DNA from 2 places in the Nocardioides sp. YIM 152588 genome. Region 1 is predicted to be linked to the other one. Evidence: predicted binding sites of a transcription regulator. Region 1 holds the regulator's gene; the other holds the start of a gene.
The links. The regulator HrcA, encoded in region 1, represses chaperone genes, less so after heat shock. The targets are predictions, from matches to a motif close to TTGGCACTCGNNNNNNNCGAGTGCCAA.
Positions count from the first base shown of each region.

Region 2: a site for HrcA is predicted at 3,276-3,302, ahead of groL (chaperonin GroEL). Genes of this name have one in related genera too.

Region 1 is NZ_JBEGDJ010000048.1:17,470-27,983, reverse strand. It holds gene ybeY (rRNA maturation RNase YbeY) at 1-165, opposite strand, end outside; gene ABLM29_RS17940 (PhoH family protein) at 162-1,226, opposite strand; gene ABLM29_RS17935 (HIT domain-containing protein) at 1,312-1,671, opposite strand; gene ABLM29_RS17930 (SigE family RNA polymerase sigma factor) at 1,800-2,333, shown strand; gene ABLM29_RS17925 (GerMN domain-containing protein) at 2,336-3,448, shown strand; gene ABLM29_RS17920 (Gmad2 immunoglobulin-like domain-containing protein) at 3,484-4,434, shown strand; gene ABLM29_RS17915 (16S rRNA (uracil(1498)-N(3))-methyltransferase) at 4,520-5,272, opposite strand; gene dnaJ (molecular chaperone DnaJ) at 5,295-6,461, opposite strand; gene hrcA (heat-inducible transcriptional repressor HrcA) at 6,478-7,494, opposite strand; gene ABLM29_RS17900 (DUF2470 domain-containing protein) at 7,706-8,455, shown strand; gene ABLM29_RS17895 (MBL fold metallo-hydrolase) at 8,538-9,401, shown strand; gene ABLM29_RS17890 (hypothetical protein) at 9,473-10,288, opposite strand; gene ABLM29_RS17885 (DUF3097 domain-containing protein) at 10,428-10,514, shown strand, end outside.
Region 2 is NZ_JBEGDJ010000004.1:43,733-54,246, forward strand. It holds gene ABLM29_RS03745 (AAA family ATPase) at 1-449, opposite strand, end outside; gene ABLM29_RS03750 (nucleotidyltransferase family protein) at 460-1,110, opposite strand; gene groL (chaperonin GroEL) at 1,479-3,110, opposite strand; gene ABLM29_RS03760 (ATP-grasp domain-containing protein) at 3,333-4,202, opposite strand; gene ABLM29_RS03765 (hypothetical protein) at 4,250-4,429, opposite strand; gene ABLM29_RS03770 (SGNH/GDSL hydrolase family protein) at 4,469-5,359, opposite strand; gene ABLM29_RS03775 (OsmC family protein) at 5,416-5,886, opposite strand; gene ABLM29_RS03780 (AMP-binding protein) at 5,978-7,591, shown strand; gene ABLM29_RS03785 (MoaD/ThiS family protein) at 7,675-7,950, opposite strand; gene thrC (threonine synthase) at 7,993-9,276, opposite strand; SAM riboswitch class I at 9,286-9,427, opposite strand; gene otsB (trehalose-phosphatase) at 9,528-10,379, opposite strand.

The sequences.
Region 1 (10,514 bases):
CATCCACTTCTCGTTGAGCTCGGCGATGGTGTCCTCGTCGACGGCCTTGACGCAGAGCTCGGCCATCGGGTGGACGCGCATCCGGTCCATCACGAAACGGGCCAGCTCGGAGAAGTGACGGACGTCCAGGCCGCTCCCGGACTCGTCGAGGATCTCGATGCTCACTGCTCGGTGCCCTTTCGCTGGGTCTTCCTGGGCGGCCGGGTGCCGCCGTGCCGCGCCTCGTCGGCCACCTGCTTCTTGGCGTCGAACTCGTCGTACGCCGCGACGATGCGGCCGACCAGCTTGTGGCGGACCACGTCGTGGGCGGTGAGGCGCACGAACGCGAGGTCGTCCACGCCGTCGAGGATCTCCTCGACGACCCGCAGCCCCGACTTCGTGCCGGAGGGGAGGTCGACCTGGGTCACGTCGCCGGTGACGACGATCTTGGAGCCGAACCCGAGCCGGGTCAGGAACATCTTCATCTGCTCCGGCGTGGTGTTCTGCGCCTCGTCGAGCACGATGAAGGAGTCGTTGAGGCTGCGGCCGCGCAGGTACGCCAGCGGGGCGACCTCGATGGTGCCGGCCGCGAGCAGCTTGGGGATCGACTCGGGGTCGACCATGTCGTGCAGCGCGTCGTAGAGCGGACGCAGGTACGGGTCGATCTTCTCGCTCAGCGTGCCCGGCAGGAAGCCGAGCTTCTCCCCCGCCTCGACGGCCGGGCGGGACAGGATGATCCGGTTGACCTGCTTGGCCTGGAGCGCCTGGACCGCCTTGGCCATCGCCAGGTAGGTCTTTCCGGTGCCGGCCGGGCCGATGCCGAAGGTGATCGTGTGCTGGTCGATCGTCTCCACGTAGCGCTTCTGGTTGAGCGTCTTCGGCCGGATCGAGCGACCGCGGTTGGAGAGGATGTTGAGGCTCAGCACGTCGGCGGGGCGCTCGTCGGAGGCGTGCTGCTGGCGCAGCATCCCGGCCACCCGCTCGACGGTCTCGGGGCTCAGGCCCTGGCCGGTGCGCAGGATCGCGACGAGCTCGTCGAGCAGCCGCTCGGCGAGCACGACCTCGTCGGGAGCGCCGCTCAGGGTGACCCGGTTGCCGCGCACGTGGACGTCGACGGGGAAGGCGCGCTCCAGCTGGACGAGGTGCTCGTCACCGGGACCGAACAGGCTGACCATGTCGATGCTGTTGGGCACCACCACGGTGTGGCGGGTGCCGGAGTGGCGGGACGGGGCGTGTTGGTCGGTCATCCGGTCTTTCTGCGGTGCGGCGGAAGGGTGCTCCCATGCTACGGGAGGGGCCCCCTCCCGTCCCACCGAGAAAGCCCTCCGCGGTTCAGCCGGCCGCGAACGGCAGGTCGCCCCCGGCCAGCAGGTGCACGTGGGCGTGGAAGACCGTCTGCCCGGCGCCCGCCCCGGTGTTGAAGACCAGCCGGTAGTCGTCGTACCCCTCGGCGATGGCGACCTCGCGGGCGACCGTGATCAGGTCGGCGGTCGCGGCCGGGTTCGACGCGGCGATGGCGGCCGCGTTCGGCTGGTGCTCGCGCGGCACCACCAGCACGTGCAGGGGCGCCTTCGGGGCGATGTCGCGGAACGCCACGGTCCGCTCACCGGTGTGCACCACGTCGGCGGGGATCTGGCCGGCGACGATCTTGCAGAACAGGCAGCTCTCGTCGAAGGTCTCGTCGGAAGTCACGGGACCAGCCTCCCAGACGCGCCGCACCGGGGGCCACGCCGTGTCAACCACTGGCGTCCCTCGTTCGTGTGACTAGCGTGGCTCTTCATGCAGCGGTTCCCGTTCCCGGCCCCGGGGTGGGGTACGCCGTGAGCCGGGACGACCACGCCGAGGCCGACGCCGCGGTGGAGGAGCTCTACCGGCGGCACTGGGACCGCATGGTCCGCCTCTCCTACCTGCTCGTCCACGACGAGGGGCAGGCCGAGGAGATCGTCCAGGACGCGCTGGTCGCGGTGCACGAGCGCTGGGACCGGCTCGACGACACGGACCACGCGGCGGCGTACCTGCGCCAGGCAGTGGTGAACCGGTCGCGCTCGGCGCTGCGGCACCGCTCGGTGGTGCAGCGGTTCCTGGAGCGGCAGACCGACGCCGCGGACACGCCCGGCGCGGACCAGCCGGTGCTGGCCGGCGACGAGCGCCGCCGTGTCCTGGCCGCCCTCGCCGAGCTGCCCCGCCGGCAGCGCGAGGTGCTGGTGCTGCGCTACTACCTCGACCTCTCCGAGGCCGAGATCGCCGCGACGCTGGGCATCAGCCGCGGCGCAGTGAAGAGCCATGCCTCCCGCGGGTCCGCGGCGCTGCGGACCGTACTGAGCCGTCTCGGGCCTGATGTGAGGGGAACCTGACCATGCCCGACCGTCCCGACCTCCCGCCGGCCGGGGACCAGCCCCCCGAGGACCTCCGCGCCGCGCTCCACGACGCGGCCGCCGGCATCGAGCCCCCTGACCGGCTGGGCGAGATCCGGCGCCGCACCGCCCCCGGTCACCGGCGCGCCCGCACCCGGTGGCTGTCGATCGCGCTCGGCGCCGGACTGGCCACCGCGGCGGTCGTCGCCGTCGGCCTGGCCCTGGGCACCCTGCTCGGGGGCAGCGCGCCCGTGACCGGGAACGGACCGGCGTCCCCGCCCACCACGGACGGCGTCGTCGTCGCCGGCGGGGACGGGGACACCGCCGCGCTGTACTTCATCGCCGACACCGCGACCGGCCCACGGCTGTTCCGGGAGTTCGCCACGGTGCCCGGGGCGGGCGACGCGGCGGACGCCGGCGGCGCGGAGGGCGCGGACGGCGGGTCGGATGACTCGGCGGTGGTCCTCGCCGCCCTGGACGCCCTCACCGCCGAGAACGGCCCCCTCGACCCGGACTACCGCACCCTGTGGCCTGCCGACTCCTTCGCCGCCGCCGAGGTCGACGGCGACACGATCGTGGTCGACCTCGGCGCGGAGGCCCTCCGGCGTCCGCCGCAGATCTCCCGCGGGGAGGCGCGACTGGGCCTCCAGCAGGTCGTCTACACGGCCGAGGCCGCGGCGGGACGCGCCGTACCCGTCGCCTTCACGTTCGGGGGCGCCCCGGCGGATACCGTGCTGGGCGTGCCCACGGAGGGAGCAGTCGCCCGCGACCGGCAGTACGCGGTGACCGCGCCGGTCGGCGTCAGCGACCCCACCGAGGGCCAGCGGCTCGACGCCGACCTGACGGCGCGCGGCACGCTCGCCGAGTACGTGCGCACCGTCCGGTGGACGCTGACCGCCCCCGGCGGCGAGGTCGTCGCCCGGGGCCGCGCCGAACTGCTCGACGCCGGCGAGGGCGGTACCACCGACCACGCCCGGGGCTGGCAGACGCCGCCGATCGACGTCAGCGGGTTGCCCGCCGGCGAGTACGTCTTCGAGGCGTCGGCCCGCTCGGTCGGCCAGACCACCGACCGCCCGGGGCTCTTCAGCGACGACCGCACCGTCGTCATCCCCTGACCGCCCGCTCCCGACACCGACACGGAGGACAAGCCATGCGCCGACCCCATCCCCGCCACCGGATGCGCCGCGCGATCCCGACCCTGGCGGTCGCCGCCCTCGCGCTGGGCGGCCTCGCCGGCTGCGGCGACGACGGGACGAGCGACGCCGAGGACACCGCGAGCGACACCGCCAGCGCCACCGCCAGCGACACCGCGTCGGCACCGGCGAGCGAGGCCACGGACGGCGCCGAGGCGGCCGGAGAGCTGCTGGTGACGCCGTTCTACGTCGGCGAGACCCCGCACGGCCCGCGCCTCTTCCGCGAGCTCCACGCGGGTGTCGCCGCGACGGACGTGGTCGGCTTCCTGATGGACGGCCCGGAGGATCCCGACTACGCGACCCTGGTCCCGGCCGGCAGCCTGGTCGACGGCACCGGGCTGGCCGGCGCCGGGACCGACGGCGCCTACACGGTCGAGATCGCCGACGCCTCGTGGACCGAGCGCCCCGCCGGGATGAGTGCGGCCGAGGCGAAGCTCGCCGTGCAGCAGCTGGTGTGGACGCTGCAGACCGTGCAGACCGGCGAGGACTACGACCCGACGGCCATCAGCGCCGCGCCGGTCGAGTTCCTGCTCGACGGCGAGCAGGTCGACTACCTCGGCGTACCCAGCGGGGCGGAGGCGCAGAAGGAGCTGAACGTGCTCGCGCTGGTCAACGTGATCACCGGCCTGGACGAGCCGCTCTCCGGCGACAGCGCCACCGTGGGCGGTGTGGCCAGCTCGTTCGAGGCGACGGTGCCGTGGCAGGTGCTCGACGCCGACGGCGCCGACGTCACCGACTCCTTCGCCACCGCCGAGGGCTGGCTGGACCACCTCTACCCGTGGTCGGCCGACCTGGACCTGTCGGTGCTGGAGCCGGGCGAGTACACGTTCGTCGCCGCCACCGCGGACCCCTCCGACGGCGAGGGCCCCGGCCCGACCGTCGACACGAAGGCGTTCACCGTGGAGTAGCGCGGTGCGCGGGCGCCGCGTCACATGGATTCTTGTCGGGTTGAGCGCCAGGAAGCGACCAGGATCCATGTGACGCGGCCACGGATCAGCCCCCGGCGGCGCCCCAGCGGCGGGTGCGGGCGAGCAGCGCCGCGGCGGCGGCGACGCCGGCGGTCGAGGTGCGCAGCACCTCGGTGCCCAGCCGGCAGGCGACCGCTCCGGCGGCGACGAAGCGGGCCACCTCGTCCTCGGTGAGGCCGCCCTCGGGGCCGACCACGAGCAGGATCTCGCCGAGCTCGGGCTCGGCGACCGCGGCCAGCGGCTCCTCCGCGTCCTCGTGCAGCACCACCGCGAGGTCGGCGGCGGCGATCAGCTCGGTCACCGTCACGGAGGTGGCCAACGGCTCGACCACGGGGTGCCAGGCGCGGCGCGCCTGCTTGGCAGCCTCGCGCGCGGTGGCCGCCCACTTGGCGTGCGACTTCGTCGCGCGCTCGCCCTTCCAGACGGCGACGCTGCGGCTGGCGGCCCAGGGCACGATCCGCCCGGCGCCGATCTCGGTCAGCACCTCGACGGCCAGCTCGCCCCGGTCCCCCTTCGGCAGCGCCTGCACCACCGTCAGCCGCGGCATCGGCTCGGTGTGGTCGACGACCTCGGTGACGGTGACGTCGAAGGCGCGCTTGGCGGTCTGGGCGACCTCGCCGGTGACCACCCGGCCGAGGCCGTCGGTCAGCAGCACCGACTCCCCCACCCGGAGCCGCCGGACCACGACCGCGTGGTGCGCCTCGTCCCCGTCGACGGTGACGACGGCGCCCACCTCGACCCCGTCCAGGGTCCGCACCAGGTGCTGGGGCAGGGTCATCGGCGCGGGGTCCGTCGGCGGCTCAGTGGGCGGAGAACGCGTCGCGGAACCGGCCGAAGAAGCCCTTGTGCGTCGGGCGGACGTTGCCGGTCGGCTGCTCCTCGTCGCGCAGCTGGGCGAGCTCGCGGAGCAGCTCCTGCTGGCGGGCGTCGAGCTTGGTCGGGGTCTCCACGGCGACGCTGACCACCAGGTCGCCCCGGCCGCCGCGCAGGCCCGGTACGCCGCGGCCGCGCAGCGAGACCTCGTGGCCGGACTGGGTGCCCGCGGGCACCTCGAGCTCGAACTCGGTCTCCACGCCGGAGCCCGCGCCCTGCTCGAGGTCGGCCTCCAGCGTCGGCAGCGTCAGCGTGGTGCCCAGCGCCGCGGCGGTCATCGGCACCGAGACCGTGCAGTGGAGGTCGCCGCCGTGCCGGGTGAAGGTGTCGTGCGGCGCGACGTGGATCTCGACGTACAGGTCGCCGGCGGGGCCACCGCCGGGGCCGACCTCGCCCTGCTCGGTGAGCTGGACGCGGGTGCCGGTGTCGACGCCGGCGGGGATCTTGACGGTCAGCGTGCGGCGGGATCGGACCCGGCCGTCGCCGGCGCAGTCGCGGCAGGGGTCGGGGATGACGGAGCCGTAGCCGCGGCAGGCGGGGCAGGGGCGCAGGGTCCGGATCTCGCCGAGGAAGGAGCGCTGCACGTGGGCGACCTCGCCCTGGCCGTGGCAGGTCTCGCAAGCGACCGGCTTGCTGCCCGGCGCCGCACCCTCGCCGCCGCAGGTGGTGCAGCGCACGGCGGTGTCCACCTTGATCTCGCGGGCCACGCCGAACGCGGCCTCCGCCAGCTCCACCTCGAGCCGGATCAGGGCGTCCTGGCCGCGGCGCACCCGGGAGCGCGGGCCGCGCCCGCCACCGCCGGCCCCGCCCTGGCCGCCGAAGAAGGCGTCCATGATGTCGGTGAAGGAGAAGCCGGCGCCCTGGCCGCCGAAGCCGCCGCCGAACGGGTCGCCGCCGCGGTCGTAGGCCGCGCGCTTCTGCGGGTCGGAGAGGACCTCGTACGCGGCCGAGACCTGCTTGAAGCGCTCCTGGCTCTCCGGGTCCGGGTTGACGTCCGGGTGCAGCTGGCGGGCCAGCTTGCGGTAGGCCTTCTTCAGGGTGGCGTCGTCGGCGTCCCGGTCGACGCCGAGGAGCTCGTAGAGGTCCTGGGACACGATCTGGTTTCTTCCTTCAGCTCTCGTCGAGGATCCGCGACACGTAGCGCGCGACGGCGCGCACGGTCGCGATCGTGGTCGGGTAGTCCATCCGGGTCGGGCCGACGACACCGAGCGAGGCGAGGCCGTCGCCGGGGCCGTAGCCGGAGGCGACGACGCTGGTCGAGGCCAGCTCCTCCACCGGCCCCTCGGCCCCGATCCGGACCGTGACGGTGTCGCCGGTGGTCGCCTCGCCGAGGAGCTTGAGGAGCACCACCTGCTCCTCCAGCGCCTCCAGCAGCGGCCGGATCGCGCTGTCGAAGCTGCCGCCGAAGCGCGCGAGATTGGCGGTGCCGCCGACCACGATCCGCTCGTCGGAGCGGTGGTCGCTCATCGCCTCGACCAGGGTCGGCACCGCGGCCACGGTGGCTGCGTCGGGCCGCTCCTCGTCGGTCAGCAGGTCGGTCAGCGCGGCCGCCGCGTCGGCGATGGTCTCGCCGACGGCCGCGAGGTTCAGCCGGGTCCGCAGCCGCGACAGCCCGTCGTCCGAGATGGCCTCCGCCAGCTCGACGACCCGCTGCTCGACCCGTCCCGTGCTGAGGATCAGGACGACCAGCAGCCGCGTGCTGGTCATCGCCACCACCTCGATGTGACGCACCGTCGAGCGGGACAGCACCGGGTACTGCACCACGGCGACCTGCCGGGTCAGCTGGGCGAGCAGCCGGACCGAACGGTGGACGACGTCGTCCAGGTCGACGGCCCCGTCGAGGAAGGTCGTGATCGCGCGGCGCTCGGCGGTGCTCATCGGCCGGACCGTGGTCAGCCGGTCGACGAACAGCCGGTAGCCCTTGTCCGTGGGCACGCGCCCCGCGCTGGTGTGCGGCTGGGCCAGGTAGCCCGCCTCCTCCAGCGCCGCCATGTCGTTGCGGATCGTCGCGGGCGAGACGTTGAGGCCGTGGCGCTCGACCAGCGCCTTGGAACCGACCGGCTCCTCGGTGGCGACGTAGTCCTCCACGATCGCCCGGAGCACGGCGAGCCTGCGGTCCTCCTGCATGCCCACCTCCTGATTCCCTGCGTGTACGAGCTCCCGGACCGAACGCCGGGCAGCACCGCCCCGCGCCTCGCGACGCCTGGCACTCCGCCCGGATGAGTGCCAATCCTAGCGCCGGCGCCGAGCAGGGCCACCTCGGCGCCGCGCGAGACACCTCTGGCCCGGTCGTCGAATGTCGTTTAGGTTAGCCTCACCTTATTGATCAGGAGGCACCGTGACCGCCCACGACACGACCCACCACGTCGACGCCGCCAGGCTCGCCGGCCTGGCACGCAGCATCCTCTCCTGCCCCGCGGACGCGGACCTGCGTGTCGACGGCACCGACGCCACCACCCCCGTCCCGGTCTCGGGCACCGGCGACGGGGAGCACCTGACCCTGCAGGAGTCCGACGGCCGGCCGGTGCTCACCTGCCCGCCCGCCGCGCCGCTCGCCCGCGCCGCCGGCGAGGGTCGCGGGGCCGTCCTCACCCTGACCAGCGGTCTCGGCAGGCCCGGCTCCCCCGATCGCCGCGTCGTGCTCACGCTCACCGGCCGGCTCGAGGACGCCGGCACCGAGCCGTGCCCGTGCTGCGCCGAGCCGCGCACGGCCGCGGTCCTGCACCCGCAGCTCGTGCTGCTCACCCGGCACGACGAGCACGGGACCGGCCTGCGGACCCGCGTGCCGCTCCGGGCGTTCTGGTCGCCGGCCCACGAGCTCAACCGCGGCCTCCTCCAACGCACCGCGGAGCACGCCAACGACTGCCACCAGGGCGAGCTGCGGGTCGCGGCCGCCGCCCTCGCGGTCAGCCGACCGGGCGCCGTCGCCGGCGCCACGCTGAGCGACCTGTCCCCCGACGGCCTCACGCTGACCTGGGTCGACGCCGCGGGCGCGCACCAGCGCTCCCTGCCGTTCCCCCGCGCCGCCCGCGGCCCCCGGGACCTGGGCGAGCTGATCCGCGACCGCCTGCACCCCGGGATCTGCTGACCGCCCACCGCCCGGCCGCGCCGACACCGGCCCGCACGCCACGCCGGCCCCGTACGCCACGCCGGCCCCGTACGGTGTCCCGGTGAGGTTCACCGAGGTCGCCGACCGGGTCTGGGTCGCCCGCTACCCCTGGTTCGACGTCAACGTCACGGCCGTCGGCGGGTCCGACGGGGTGGTCGTCGTCGACACCCACTCCTCCGACGCCGCGGCGCGGGAGGTGGTCGCGGACGTCCGCGCGCTCGGCGCGGGCGACGTGCGCGCCCTGGTCAACACGCACGAGCACTTCGACCACGTCCTCGGCAACAACGCGTTCCGGGAGGCGTACGGCGACATCCCGATCCACGCCCACGAGGAGGCCGCCGCCCGCACGCCGGCGGCGGTACGCCGGATCCAGGCGGACGCCGCGCGGCGCGGCACGCTGCCGGGCGAGGACGAGGGGGCGTGGGTCGGCCTGCGGGCCACCCCCGTCGTCCCGGCCGACCGGACGTTCTCCAGCGCCGCGGTGATCGACCTCGGCGACCGGTTCCTGGAGCTGCTCCACCCGGGCCGCGGGCACACCGGCGGCGACCTCGTGGTCCGGGTGCCCGACGCCGACGTGCTGCTCGCCGGCGACCTCGTCGAGGAGTCCGGGCCGCCCGCGCTCGGCGACGACTGCTACCCGATGGACTGGCCGTACACGCTCGACCTCGCGCTCGGGCTCACCACGACGGCCACGGTGGTCGTGCCGGGGCACGGCGCCCCCGTCGACCGGCGGTTCGTCGAGGACCAGCGGGACCTGCTCGGCGCCGTCGCCGAGACCATCCGCGAGCTCGCCGCCGGCGGCGTGCCGGAGGCCGAGGCGCTCGACGCCGGGGAGTGGCCGTTGCCGCGGGAGGTGCTCGCCGACGCCGTCCGGCGCGGCTACGCGCAGCTACCGCCCGCGCGGCGCACGCTGCCGATGGCCTGATCCCGCACGCCCGATCCCGCACGCCTGAGCGCGAGTCGGCAGAAGGTTTCTGCCGACTCGCGGGAAGGGCGTCAGCAGCCGGCGATCCGGGCCAGCGCCTCGCCGACCGTCAGCCGACCGTAGGTCTGGGTCAGCGTCCCGCCCGACGCCCGCTCGGCGTGCTCGCGCGCGGCGGCGGCGCGGAACCCGGTCGCCACCTCGCTCTGGCGCCGCTCGACGAGGTCGACCCAGCGCAGGATGTCCGCCGGCACGGACGGGCCGGGCAGGGCGCCGCGCTCGCCGTCGAGGACGGCCTCGCGCAGCGCCAGCGCGCTGGCCAACGGGTGCAGGGTCGCGGTGAGGTTCTCGGTGGCCCGCGGATCGGTGGTGGCCAGCCGGACGTCGGGGCGCGCCACGTCGCCGCTCGCCCCGTAGCGGAAGCAGGAGCGCAGCCGGTCGATCGCCGACGCCTCCTCCGCCCACGTGCTGGGACCGTCGCGGAACGCGGCGGGATCCCCGGCCGGCCCGTCGGGCAGCGCCAGCCGGGTGATCGCGTGCGCGTTGACCGCCTCCAGCAGCGCCAGCGGGTCGCCCGCGGGCAGCCGCACCTCCCGGCGGGGCGGCCAGAAGTCGAAGTGGCTGAAGTCGCCGTGGGGGCCGCCGACGTGGAACAGGTAGACGTCCGGGTAGGTCGCCCGCCGGGTCCGGCGCTCGGGGCACACCTCGTAGAAGAGCGCGATCGCGAGCTGGGTCAGCAGCCCCGCACCGAGGGCGCCGAGGGACTCGGTGACCACCACGCCGTACCGGTCCGAGGCCGTCCACCCCGGGAACAGGTCGTCCGCGCCCGCCTCCTCGCCGCCCAGAGTGACCGAGAACTGGTCGGGGAAGAGCTGGTCGGCGACGTGCACCCGGCGATGCTCCCCCAGCGCCGCGGCCGCGCTGTTGCGGCGCCGTGACGTCGGTGTGACGGACGCACCGGACGAATTCTCACCACCCGCCGAGCCGCCTCCGCCGGATCCGCCGCCCGGGGTGAGAGTGTCGTCGGTCGTGGCAGACCGATACGGCACCGATGTCCTGGCCGGCGACTGGAACGTCCCGAAGCGCGGTCGCGCGGTGGAGGCGCCCGCCGACCAC
Region 2 (10,514 bases), on a different contig from region 1:
AACGCCTCGAACTCGTCGTCGGCGCGGTCCACCTCGTCGACCAGCAGCACCACCGGGCTGCGCTGGAGCGCGGCGAGCACCGGGCGGGCGAGCAGGAACCGCTCGTCGTACAGGCTCTTCTCGGCCTCCTCGACGGTCTCGCGACCGCCCCCGCCGCCGTGCGACATCGCCTCGAGGGCCCGCAGGTGCAGGATCTGGCGGGGGAAGTCCCAGTCGTAGAGCGCCTGGGTGGCGTCGATCCCCTCGTAGCACTGCAACCGGATCAGCGGCTGGCCGAGCGCCTCGGCGATCGCCTCGGCCAGCGCGGTCTTGCCGGTGCCGGGCTCGCCCTCCAGCAGCAGCGGCCGCCCCATCTCCAGGGCGAGGAAGAGCACCGTCGCCAGCTCCTCGTCGGCCAGGTAGCCGGTCGCCTCGAGGCGGTCGGCGAGGTCGGCGACGCGCGGATCCATGGGCCGGAGGCTAGGGAGCGGGGCGTTGGTCGGTGGTTGGCCGCGGCGCCGCCGGAGCGTGCAGGTGGTGCCGCCGGTCGACGTCCTGCCCCGTCGCCAGGTCGCCGCACTCCACCAGCTGCACCTCGTGCGCGGCCAGGTACTCGCGGGCACCGCTGTCCCCCGTGACGGTCGCCAGCACGGGTGCCCAGTGGTCACGGCCGAGCAGCACCGGGTGGCCCGGCACGCCGCCGTACGACGCCCGGGCCAGCGTCGCCGCGCCGCCCCCGCCCGTCGCGGCCAGGACGCGGCGGACCACGTCCGGGCCGACGTCGGGCAGGTCGACCAGCAGCACCATCGCCGCGGCCGGCGCGGACGGACCCGGCGGGCGGGCGAGCAGGGCGCGCAGGCCCGCCGAGAGCGAGGCGCTCATGCCGGCCGCCCAGTCGGCTGCGTGCACGATGTCGACCTCGGCCGGGCCGCCGTGCTCGGGCGCGAGCACCGCCTCGGCCTCCTCGGCGGCGGCCCCGATCACCACCGTGACCCGGTCGCACCCGCCGTGGCGCAGCGCGCCGATCGCCCGCCACAGCCACGGGCGGCCGTCCCCGTCGCGGATCAGCGCCTTGGGGGTGCCCATCCGCGCGCCGGCTCCGGCGGCGAGCAGCAGACCCTGGGTGGTCATGGTTCCGACGATGCCACAGGTGCGGGCGGGGCGGCGCGGGTCGCGGGTGGGTCGCCCGGGCGGGGGTCGCGGGTGAGGTCGCGTTGGGGCGGGTCGTGTGCCCCACGCCCCGACATACCGATGCCTCAGGCACACGACCGGGGCCCGAGCGGGGTCGTGTGCCCCACACCCCGACATACCGATGCCTCAGGCACACGACCCGGGCCCGGGCGGGGTCGTGTGCCCCACACCCCGACATACCGATGCCTCAGGCACACGACCCCACCCCGAGCGGTGCCACGAGGCCCACCCCCACAACGGCCACAGGGCCCCCGCCGGAGCGGGAGCCCTGTGGTGCGTTCAGACGAACGACGTGGTTCTGAGCGAACTCAGAAGTCCATGCCGCCCATGCCGCCCATGTCGGCGCCGCCGGGCATGGCCGGAGCCTTCTCCGGCTTGTCGGCGACGACGGCCTCGGTGGTGAGGAACAGCGCGGCGATCGACGCGGCGTTCTGCAGCGCCGAGCGGGTGACCTTGGCCGGGTCGATGATGCCGCTGGCCAGCAGGTCGACGTACTCGCCGGTCGCGGCGTTGAGGCCCTGGCCCGCGGGGAGCGAGGCGACCTTCTCCGCGACGACGCCACCCTCGAGGCCGGCGTTGACGGCGATCTGCTTCAGCGGCGCCGAGACGGCGGCCTTGACGATCGAGGCACCGGTGGCCTCGTCGCCGACGAGCTCCAGCTTCTCGAACGCGGCGGCAGCGGCCTGCACCAGCGCGACACCACCACCGGGGAGGATGCCCTCCTCGACGGCAGCCTTCGCGTTGCGGACGGCGTCCTCGATGCGGTGCTTGCGCTCCTTGAGCTCGACCTCGGTGGCCGCGCCGACCTTGATGACGGCCACGCCGCCGGCCAGCTTGGCGAGGCGCTCCTGCAGCTTCTCGCGGTCGTAGTCGGAGTCCGACTTCTCGATCTCGGCGCGGATCTGGTTGACCCGGCCCTCGATCTGACCCTGGTCGCCCGCACCCTCGACGACGGTGGTCTCGTCCTTGGTGATGACGACCTTGCGGGCCTGGCCGAGCAGCTCCAGACCGGCGGTCTCGAGCTTGAGGCCGACCTCCTCGGAGATGACCTGGCCGCCGGTCAGGATCGCGATGTCCTGCAGCATGGCCTTGCGGCGGTCACCGAAGCCCGGGGCCTTGACGGCGACGGACTTGAAGGTGCCCTTGATCTTGTTGACCACCAGGGTCGACAGCGCCTCGCCGTCGACGTCCTCGGCGATGATCAGCAGCGGCTTGCCCGACTGCATGACCTTCTCCAGCAGCGGGAGCAGGTCCTTGACGGTCGAGATCTTGGAGTTCGCGATGAGGATGTAGGGGTCCTCGAGGACGGCCTCCATGCGCTCCAGGTCGGTGGCGAAGTACGCCGAGATGTAGCCCTTGTCGAAGCGCATGCCCTCGGTGAGCTCGAGGTCGAGGCCGAAGGTGTTCGACTCCTCGACCGTGATCACGCCCTCCTTGCCGACCTTGTCCATCGCCTCGGCGATGATCTCGCCGACGGTGGAGTCAGCGGCGGAGATGGAGGCGGTCGAGGCGATCTCGTCCTTGGTCTCCACGTCCTTGGCCATGCCGAGGAGCTGCTCGGAGACAGCCTCGACGGCGGCCTCGATGCCGCGCTTCAGGCCCATCGGGTTCGCGCCCGCGGCCACGTTGCGCAGGCCCTCACGGACCAGCGCCTGGGCGAGGACGGTGGCCGTCGTCGTGCCGTCACCGGCGACGTCGTCGGTCTTCTTCGCGACCTCCTTGACCAGCTCGGCGCCGATCTTCTCGTAGGGGTCCTCGAGCTCGATCTCCTTGGCGATCGAGACACCGTCGTTGGTGATCGTGGGGGCGCCCCACTTCTTCTCCAGGACGACGTTGCGGCCCTTGGGGCCGAGGGTCACCTTGACGGCGTCGGCGAGGGTGTTCATGCCCCGCTCGAGACCGCGCCGGGCCTCCTCGTTGAAAGCAATCAGCTTCGGCATAACTCTTGCGATTCCTCACGCATTCGAGTCGTGGTGGACCGGTTCGTTGCCCGCGACGGACGGCCAGGCCGAACCGGCGGACCCTTCCCACCGACGCTGCTGACCTCAACTCCCCGGACCGGGGGTCTGGTTGTCACTCTCCAGTAGAGAGTGCCAACGTCATGTTTAGCACTCGCCCTAGGCGAGTGCAAGGAGAGGGCACCCGCCCGAACCCGCGCCGGACTAGCGCAGGCGGGCGGCGACCAGGTCGGCGAACCGGTCGGCGTTGGCGGGCTCGACGTCGAGGTAGAGGCCCGGCTCGATCAGCTCCAGCTCGCTGACCGCCCAGGCGCCGTCGTAGGGCAGCAGGTCGACGCGCGCGTACGCCAGGTCGGCGCCGCGCAGGTCCCGCGCCGCGGCCACGGCGGCCTCGGCGATCCTCGCCCGCTCGGGATCCAGTACGACGACGCGGCTGCTGCCGCCGTACTGCTCGTGCACGCGCACCTCGTCGGCGGCCACCGGGCCGAGGGCCTTGTCGACCTGGGAGGCGGCGCGGCCGTCGAGCACGTAGACCGACGTCTCGCCGTGCACGCGGATCTCGTCGGCGAGCGGCTGCACCACCCACGGCGCCGGGGCGAGGCAGTCCAGCCGCGGGTCCTCGAGCCGGTCGGCCACCACCAGGCCGACGCCGCCGGCGCCGGTGCGGGGCTTGACCACGACCGTGCCCCACCGGACGAACGCCTCCGTCAGCCCCTCCACGAGCGTCTCGTCGTCCAGCGGCAGGGTGGGCACCACCGGCAGGTCGGGGCGGGCGCCGGCCAGCTCGCCCAGGTAGGTCTTGTCGGCGTTCCAGGCGAAGACCTCCGCGCCGTTGAGCACGGGGGTCTCCCGTTCGACCGCGCGGGCCCAGTCCAGGAAGGCCGGCAGCCGCCGGTGGTAGTCCCAGGTGGAGCGCACGGCGACCAACTCAGCGGCGGCCCAGTCGACGGACCGGTCGTCCCAGCGGACCCACTCCGCGACGACGCCGCGGTCGACGAGCGCCTTGGTCAGCAGGTCGCCGCCGGCCTCGCCGTCCGGGAGCAGGGCATAGGTCGCGAGGAGCACGTCAGGCATGCGGCGAGCCTAGGCAGCCCGCCCACGGGCAACCTCATCGACCGGCGTCAGAGCCCCGACAGGGTGTTCCGCGTGCTGTCGGCCGCGGCCCTGTGCGCCTCGATGTTGACGTTCGAGTTCGGGAAGCGGTCCTGCGGCCGCTTCCAGCCGCCGGTCGAGCGGACCTCGGCGTAGACGAGCGCGGCGACGAAGAGCACCGCGACGGTGATGACGAATGCGATCCACATGGCTGACCCCCAGGAGCCTTGGGAACTGGACCGCCCACCCTAGGCGACCGGCTCCCCGCCGGTCGGGTCTTCCGTGACGTCGCCCACCGGGCCGGACGCCCCCAGGTCGGGCGGGTGGTGCCCGAACGGCACCGCGTCGTTCTCCCCCAGCGCGGTCAGCAGCGAGGGCAGCAGCGCCTTCGCGGTCCGCTTGTAGCCGGTCGCGCTGGGGTGGAACCGGTCCATGCTGAACATCTCCTCGGGGTTGGCCACGAAGTACGGGCCGACCACGTGCGCCAGGGAGATGGCGTGGGCGCCGCTGCGGACGGCGGCGGCCGCCTGGGCCGCGGCCAGCTGCCGCGACATCCGCGACCCGAGGGTGCGCAGCGGCTGCGGCACCGGCCGCAGCGCGCCGAGGTCGGGGCAGGTCCCGACGACCACGTGCGCCCCCCGCTCGCGCAGCCGCGCGATCGCCTCCTCCAGGTGCCGCACCGACGTGGCCACGGGGACCCGGTGGGTGACGTCGTTGCCGCCGACCACGATCACCGCGAGGTCCGGGGCGTAGTCGGGCGGCAGGGCGTCGATCTGCCCCGCGAGGTCCGACGACTCGGACCCGACCACGGCCCCGGTGTGCAGCCGCACGGAGCGCTGCAGCTCCTTGGCCAGGCCGCGCGAGAGCCGCCCGCCGAGCGTGTCCTTGCGCCGCTCGGCGCCCAGCCCGGCGGCGATGGAGTCGCCGAGCAGCAGCAGGTCGAGCGGGTCCCCGTAGGACTTCTTCCAGACCCGGTCGGCCCGCGGCGCGAGCTCCCCCAGCGGCTTGCCGATGGCGCGGCGCGCGATCGCCGCCTGGCGGGTCAGCAGCACCCGGGCGCCCCCGGCGGCGGCCCCGGCGACGAAGCCCGCGCCGGCGAGGGCGGTTCCCGCCATCACGGCGGTACGACGGGGGACCATGTCTCCTTTGTGCCAGACGGACCTGAACGGCCCGTGGCGCGCCGGTGGCCCGCCCCCTAACCGGCGGCGGCGACCACGACCGTCGGCTCGTGCCGCACCGGGAAGTTCACGGACGCGGCGATGAAGCAGTTCGCGCTCGCCTCGGCATGGATCTGCGTCGCCGCCCCGACCAGGCCGGCGTCGGTGATCGTCACCCGCGGCCGCAGCACCACCTCGACGAAGTGCCCGCCCTGGCCGACCTGGCTCATCGTGCCGACCGGCTCGTCGACGTACTCGGTGACGACGATCCCGTGGCGGACGGCCGAGTGCAGGTAGGAGAGCAGGTGGCACTGGGAGAGCGCCGCCACCAGCAGCTCCTCGGGGTTCCAGCGGGCCGCGTCGCCCCGGAACGTGGGGTCGGCCGAGGCCTCGAGATCCGGCTTGCCGGCCGCGGAGAGCAGGACGTCGCGGCCGTAGTCGCGGTAGCCGCTGGTCCCGCTGCCGCGGTTGCCCTGCCAGGCCACGTCGAGTCGGTAGTGATGGTCCACCCGACCGATCCTGCCGGAGCCCGTGTCAACCGTCGTGACCGCTCACCGGGAAACGGTGGCGAGAACAGGTTCTACTTGGCACCCTTGGGGTGTGACCGAGACCACATCCGCACCGTCCGAGGCGACGCCGTCGTCGCCGCGCCCGCTCAACCTGGCCGACGTCCTCGAGGCGATGGCCGACCGGATCCCCGACCGGACCGCCGTGTTCACGATGGCGCACGCCTACTCGTTCGCCGAGATCGACGAGCGCTCGACGCGCTTCGCCAACCGGCTGGTGGGGCTGGGCGTCCAGCCCGGCGAGCACGTCGCGGTGCACGCCCCGAACCGGATCGAGTGGGTGGACGCGTTCTACGGCTGCCTCAAGGCGCGCGCCGTCCCGATCAACATCAACTACAAGTACCTGCACGACGAGCTGGCCTACCTCTACGACAACGCCGACTGCGTCGCCGCGGTCATCGACCCGCAGTACGTCGACATGGTCGACGCCCTGGACCTGCCGACGCTGCGCACGAAGATCGTCCTCGACGAGACCTACGACGCCGAGCTCGCGGCCGCGTCGCCGGAGCGCCGGGTCACCGGCCGCAGCGGCGACGACCGCTACGTGATCTACACCGGCGGGACGACCGGCAACCCGAAGGGCGTGGTGTGGCGCCTCGAGGACCTGATGCGCAGCGCCCTCAACGCGGCGCGGTTCGGGGCGCCGATCGAGTCGGTGGAGCAGCTGGCCGAGGAGGCCGCGTCGGTCGAGACCCCGATGGTGCTGCTGGCGTGCGGCCCGATGATGCACGGCGGCAGCCAGTGGATCCTGGGCAACGGCCACGTCGCCGGCCAGACCGTCTCGCTCTACACGGAGCCGCACTTCGAGCCCGAGAAGATCCTGGACCTCGTGGAGGCCGGCGGGGTGAACTCCCTGACCTTCCTCGGCGACGCGATGGGCCGCCCCGTCGCCGAGGCGATCCTGGCCGAGCCCGACCGGTGGGACCTGAGCAGCCTGGCCGCCGTCTCCAACGGCGCGGCGCCGCTCTCGGACGGCGTGCGCGCGGAGATCCGCAAGGCGCTGCCGGGCCGGTTCATCCTCGACACCTACGGCGCCTCGGAGTCGGGCGCGGCCGGCTCCCGCGTCGACGACGGCACCGACGACGGGCCGGTCGGGGCCCCGAAGTTCGACGTCAACGACCAGATCGAGGTGTTCACCCCCGACATGAGGCCCGCCCCCGTCGGCGTCGACGGCATGCTGGGCCGCTCCGGCGCCGTGCCCCTGGGGTACTACAAGGACCCGGTCAAGACCGCCGCCACCTTCAAGGAGATCGACGGCGTGCGCTGGGCGATCCCGGGCGACTTCGCACGCCGCGAGGAGGACGGCAAGATCACCGTGCTGGGCCGCGGCTCGGTCTGCATCAACACGGGCGGTGAGAAGGTCCACCCCGAGGAGGTCGAGGCGGTGCTGCTGCGCCACGACGACGTCTTCGACGCGGTCGTCGTCGGCACCCCGCACGAGCGGTGGGGCCAGCAGGTGACGGCGCTGGTCCAGCGTCGCGAGGGCAGCACCATCGACGCGGAGGCGGTGCGCGAGCACTGCAAGGCGCTGATCTCCAACTACAAGGTGCCCAAGCAGGTGCTGTTCATCGAGGAGGTGCCGCGCACCCCGGTGAGCAAGGTCGACTACCCGGCCAGCGCCCAGCTGGCCGCGGAGCTGCTCGCCTGACCCACCCCGGACGCACGAACGCCCCGGTCAACGAGGACCGGGGCGTTCGTGGCGTTGCGGGGGTCCCGCCTCAGCCGTGCGGGTCAGCCACCGGCGACGGCCGGGATCACCGAGATCTGGGTGCCGTCCGGGGTGGGCGTGGCCAGGTCGTCGAGGAAGCGCACGTCGTCGTTGCCGACGTAGACGTTGACGAAGCGGCGCAGCTTGCCGTCCTCGTCGACGATCCGGCCCTTGACCCCGGCGAAGCGCGCGTCGAGGTCGTCGAGCACCTCGGCGAGCGTGCCGCCGTCGGCGCTCACCTCGGAGTCACCACCGGTGTAGGTGCGCAGGATGGTCGGGATGCGGACGCTGACGCTCACTGGCGAGCCCTCTCTCTGATGCAGTTCCGTGCCGGCTCGCGCTCAGGCGATGCCGGTGTCCTTGAAGGCCTGGTACGTCGGGGCGATCGTCGCCGCCGCGCCGACGCCGCCGGCGACCGCGTCGAGCGTCTTCAGCCCGTGGCCGGTGTTGATGATCACCGTCTCCAGGGTCGGGTCGAGCTGACCCGTCTCCACCAGCTTCTTGGTGACCGCGGTGGTGGTGCCGCCGGCGGTCTCGGTGAAGATGCCCTCGGTGCGGGCCAGCAGCACGATGCCGGCGCGGATCTCCTCGTCCGTGACCTCCTCGACGGCGCCACCGCTGCGGCGGGTGATGTCGAGGACGTAGATGCCGTCGGCGGGGTTGCCGATGGCCAGGCTCTTGGCGATGGTGTCGGGCTTCACCGGGCGGATCGCGTCGTGACCGGCCTTGTAGGCGGTCGCGACCGGGCCGCAGCCCTCCGCCTGCGCGCCGAAGATCCGGTACGGCTTGTCCTCGACCAGGCCGAGCTTGATGAGCTCCTGGAACGCCTTGTCGACCTTGGTCAGCTGGGAGCCGGAGGCGACCGGGATGACGACCTGGTCGGGCAGTCGCCAGCCGAGCTGCTCGGCGATCTCGTAGCCGAGCGTCTTGGACCCCTCGGCGTAGTAGGGGCGGACGTTGACGTTGACGAACGCCCAGCCCTCCTCCTCGCCGGCGATCTCGGAGGCGAGCTTGTTGACGTCGTCGTAGTTGCCGTCGACGGCGACCAGGCTCTCGGTGAAGATCGCCGAGTTGACCTGCTTGGGGTGCTCGAGGTTGCTGGGGATGAAGACGACCGTCTTGATCCCGGCCCGGGCACCGGCCGCGGCGACCGCGTTGGCCAGGTTGCCGGTCGAGGGGCAGGCGAAGACCTTCGCGTCGAGCTCGCGGGCGGCGCTGAGCGCGCAGGCGACGACGCGGTCCTTGAAGGAGTTCGTGGGGTTGGTCGAGTCGTCCTTCACCCACAGGCTCTCGATGCCCAGCTCGCGGCCGAGGTTCTCCGCCTTGAGCAGCCGGGTGAAGCCCGGCTCGGTGTTGGGGCTGGTCTCGATGTCCGCGGGCACCGGCAGCAGCGCCTTGTAGCGCCAGATGTTGCGGGGGCCGGCCTCGATCTCCTCGCGGGTCACGGCCGGGAACTCGTAGGCGATCTCCAGCGGGCCGAAACACTCCGGACAGGCGTAGAAGGGGCCGAGGGCGGTGCGGTGCGCGCACTCGCGGCACGCCAGGGCGACCGCGTTGCCGAAGGCACCCTCGCGGGGTCCGGCGACGACCGGGGTGGTGACGGCTTCGATCACAGGGGCGCTCATGGATCCTCCCTCTCATCTGTCCCGTCGCGTACCTCGCGCCGGGCCGGATTTGGCACCTTTTCCACGACTGCCGCACCAGCGTGCGAGCAGGGGGTTCGTGGCGGTTGCCGGGACTTCACTGGGCCGTTCCCTCAGTCCCTCTGGATGAGCAGGATCAATGTAAGGGTCGGCTGGCCCCTCGAAGAAATCGAGATTCCAGAATCCGATACGCGCGTCCGGATAATGAGACCGGCGTCGGTGGCCGGGTGCGGTCAGCCGCCCGCGCGGGCGGCCCGGGCGTCCCGGGTGAAGGCGCGCAGCAGGTCCATCACACCGGCCGGGCCGTGCACCACGACGTCGGCCAGCTCCAGCAGCGCGCTCTCCTCGCGGGAGGCCGAGCAGACCCGCAGCGCGGCCAGGCCGTGCTTCTCCAGCGTGGCCACCGCCTCGAACGCCTCGAGGTCGCCCAGGTCGTCGCCGGCGAAGAGGAAGCCCTCGGCGCCCAGCTCCTCGGCCAGGCGCTCGACCACCAGCCCCTTGTGGGCGCCGGACGAGCGCACCTCGATCACGTTGCGGCCGGGCTCCACGATCAGGCCGTGCCCGCTGGCCAGCGTGCGCAGCGGCGTCAGCAGCCGCTGGAAGGCGGCCTCGGGGTCGTCCAGCCGCCGGGTGTGCACCGCGACGGCCAGGCCCTTGTCCTCGATGTAGGCGTCGGCCGCGTCGGCCTGGCGCAGCACCCGCGGCAGCTCGCGCTCGAACGTGGCCAGGCCGCGGGGCGGACGCGGGCCGACGATCCGGCGCCGGTGGGAGCTCCAGCGCTCGTTGCCGTACTGGCCGAAGAGGAACAGCTCCTTGCCGGCGGCCCCGATCGCGTCCCCGACCTCCTCCAGCCCGCCCAGGTCCAGGGCCTGGCGAGCCGGTCGGCCGGTGATCACCGCGATGGCGGCGACCTCGGAGGCCAGGTCGACCAGCACCTCCCGCGCGTCGGGGTGGATGTGGGCCTTCGTCGGGTCGTCGACGATCGGTGCCAGCGTGCCGTCGAAGTCGAGTCCGATCACCGAGCCTGCCGCCGCGCGGACCAGCTCGGTGTATCGACGTTCACCCTCGATTGACGAGAACAGCACGCCACCCATCCCACCACGTGCTGTCGCAGCACGGGTGTCCGGGAGGTGAATCTCACCCCCGTTGGGGGCGGGTGAGCGCGATGCCGAGTCGGCACAAACTGACACGCCGAGTCGGCACAAACTGACAAGCCGCGC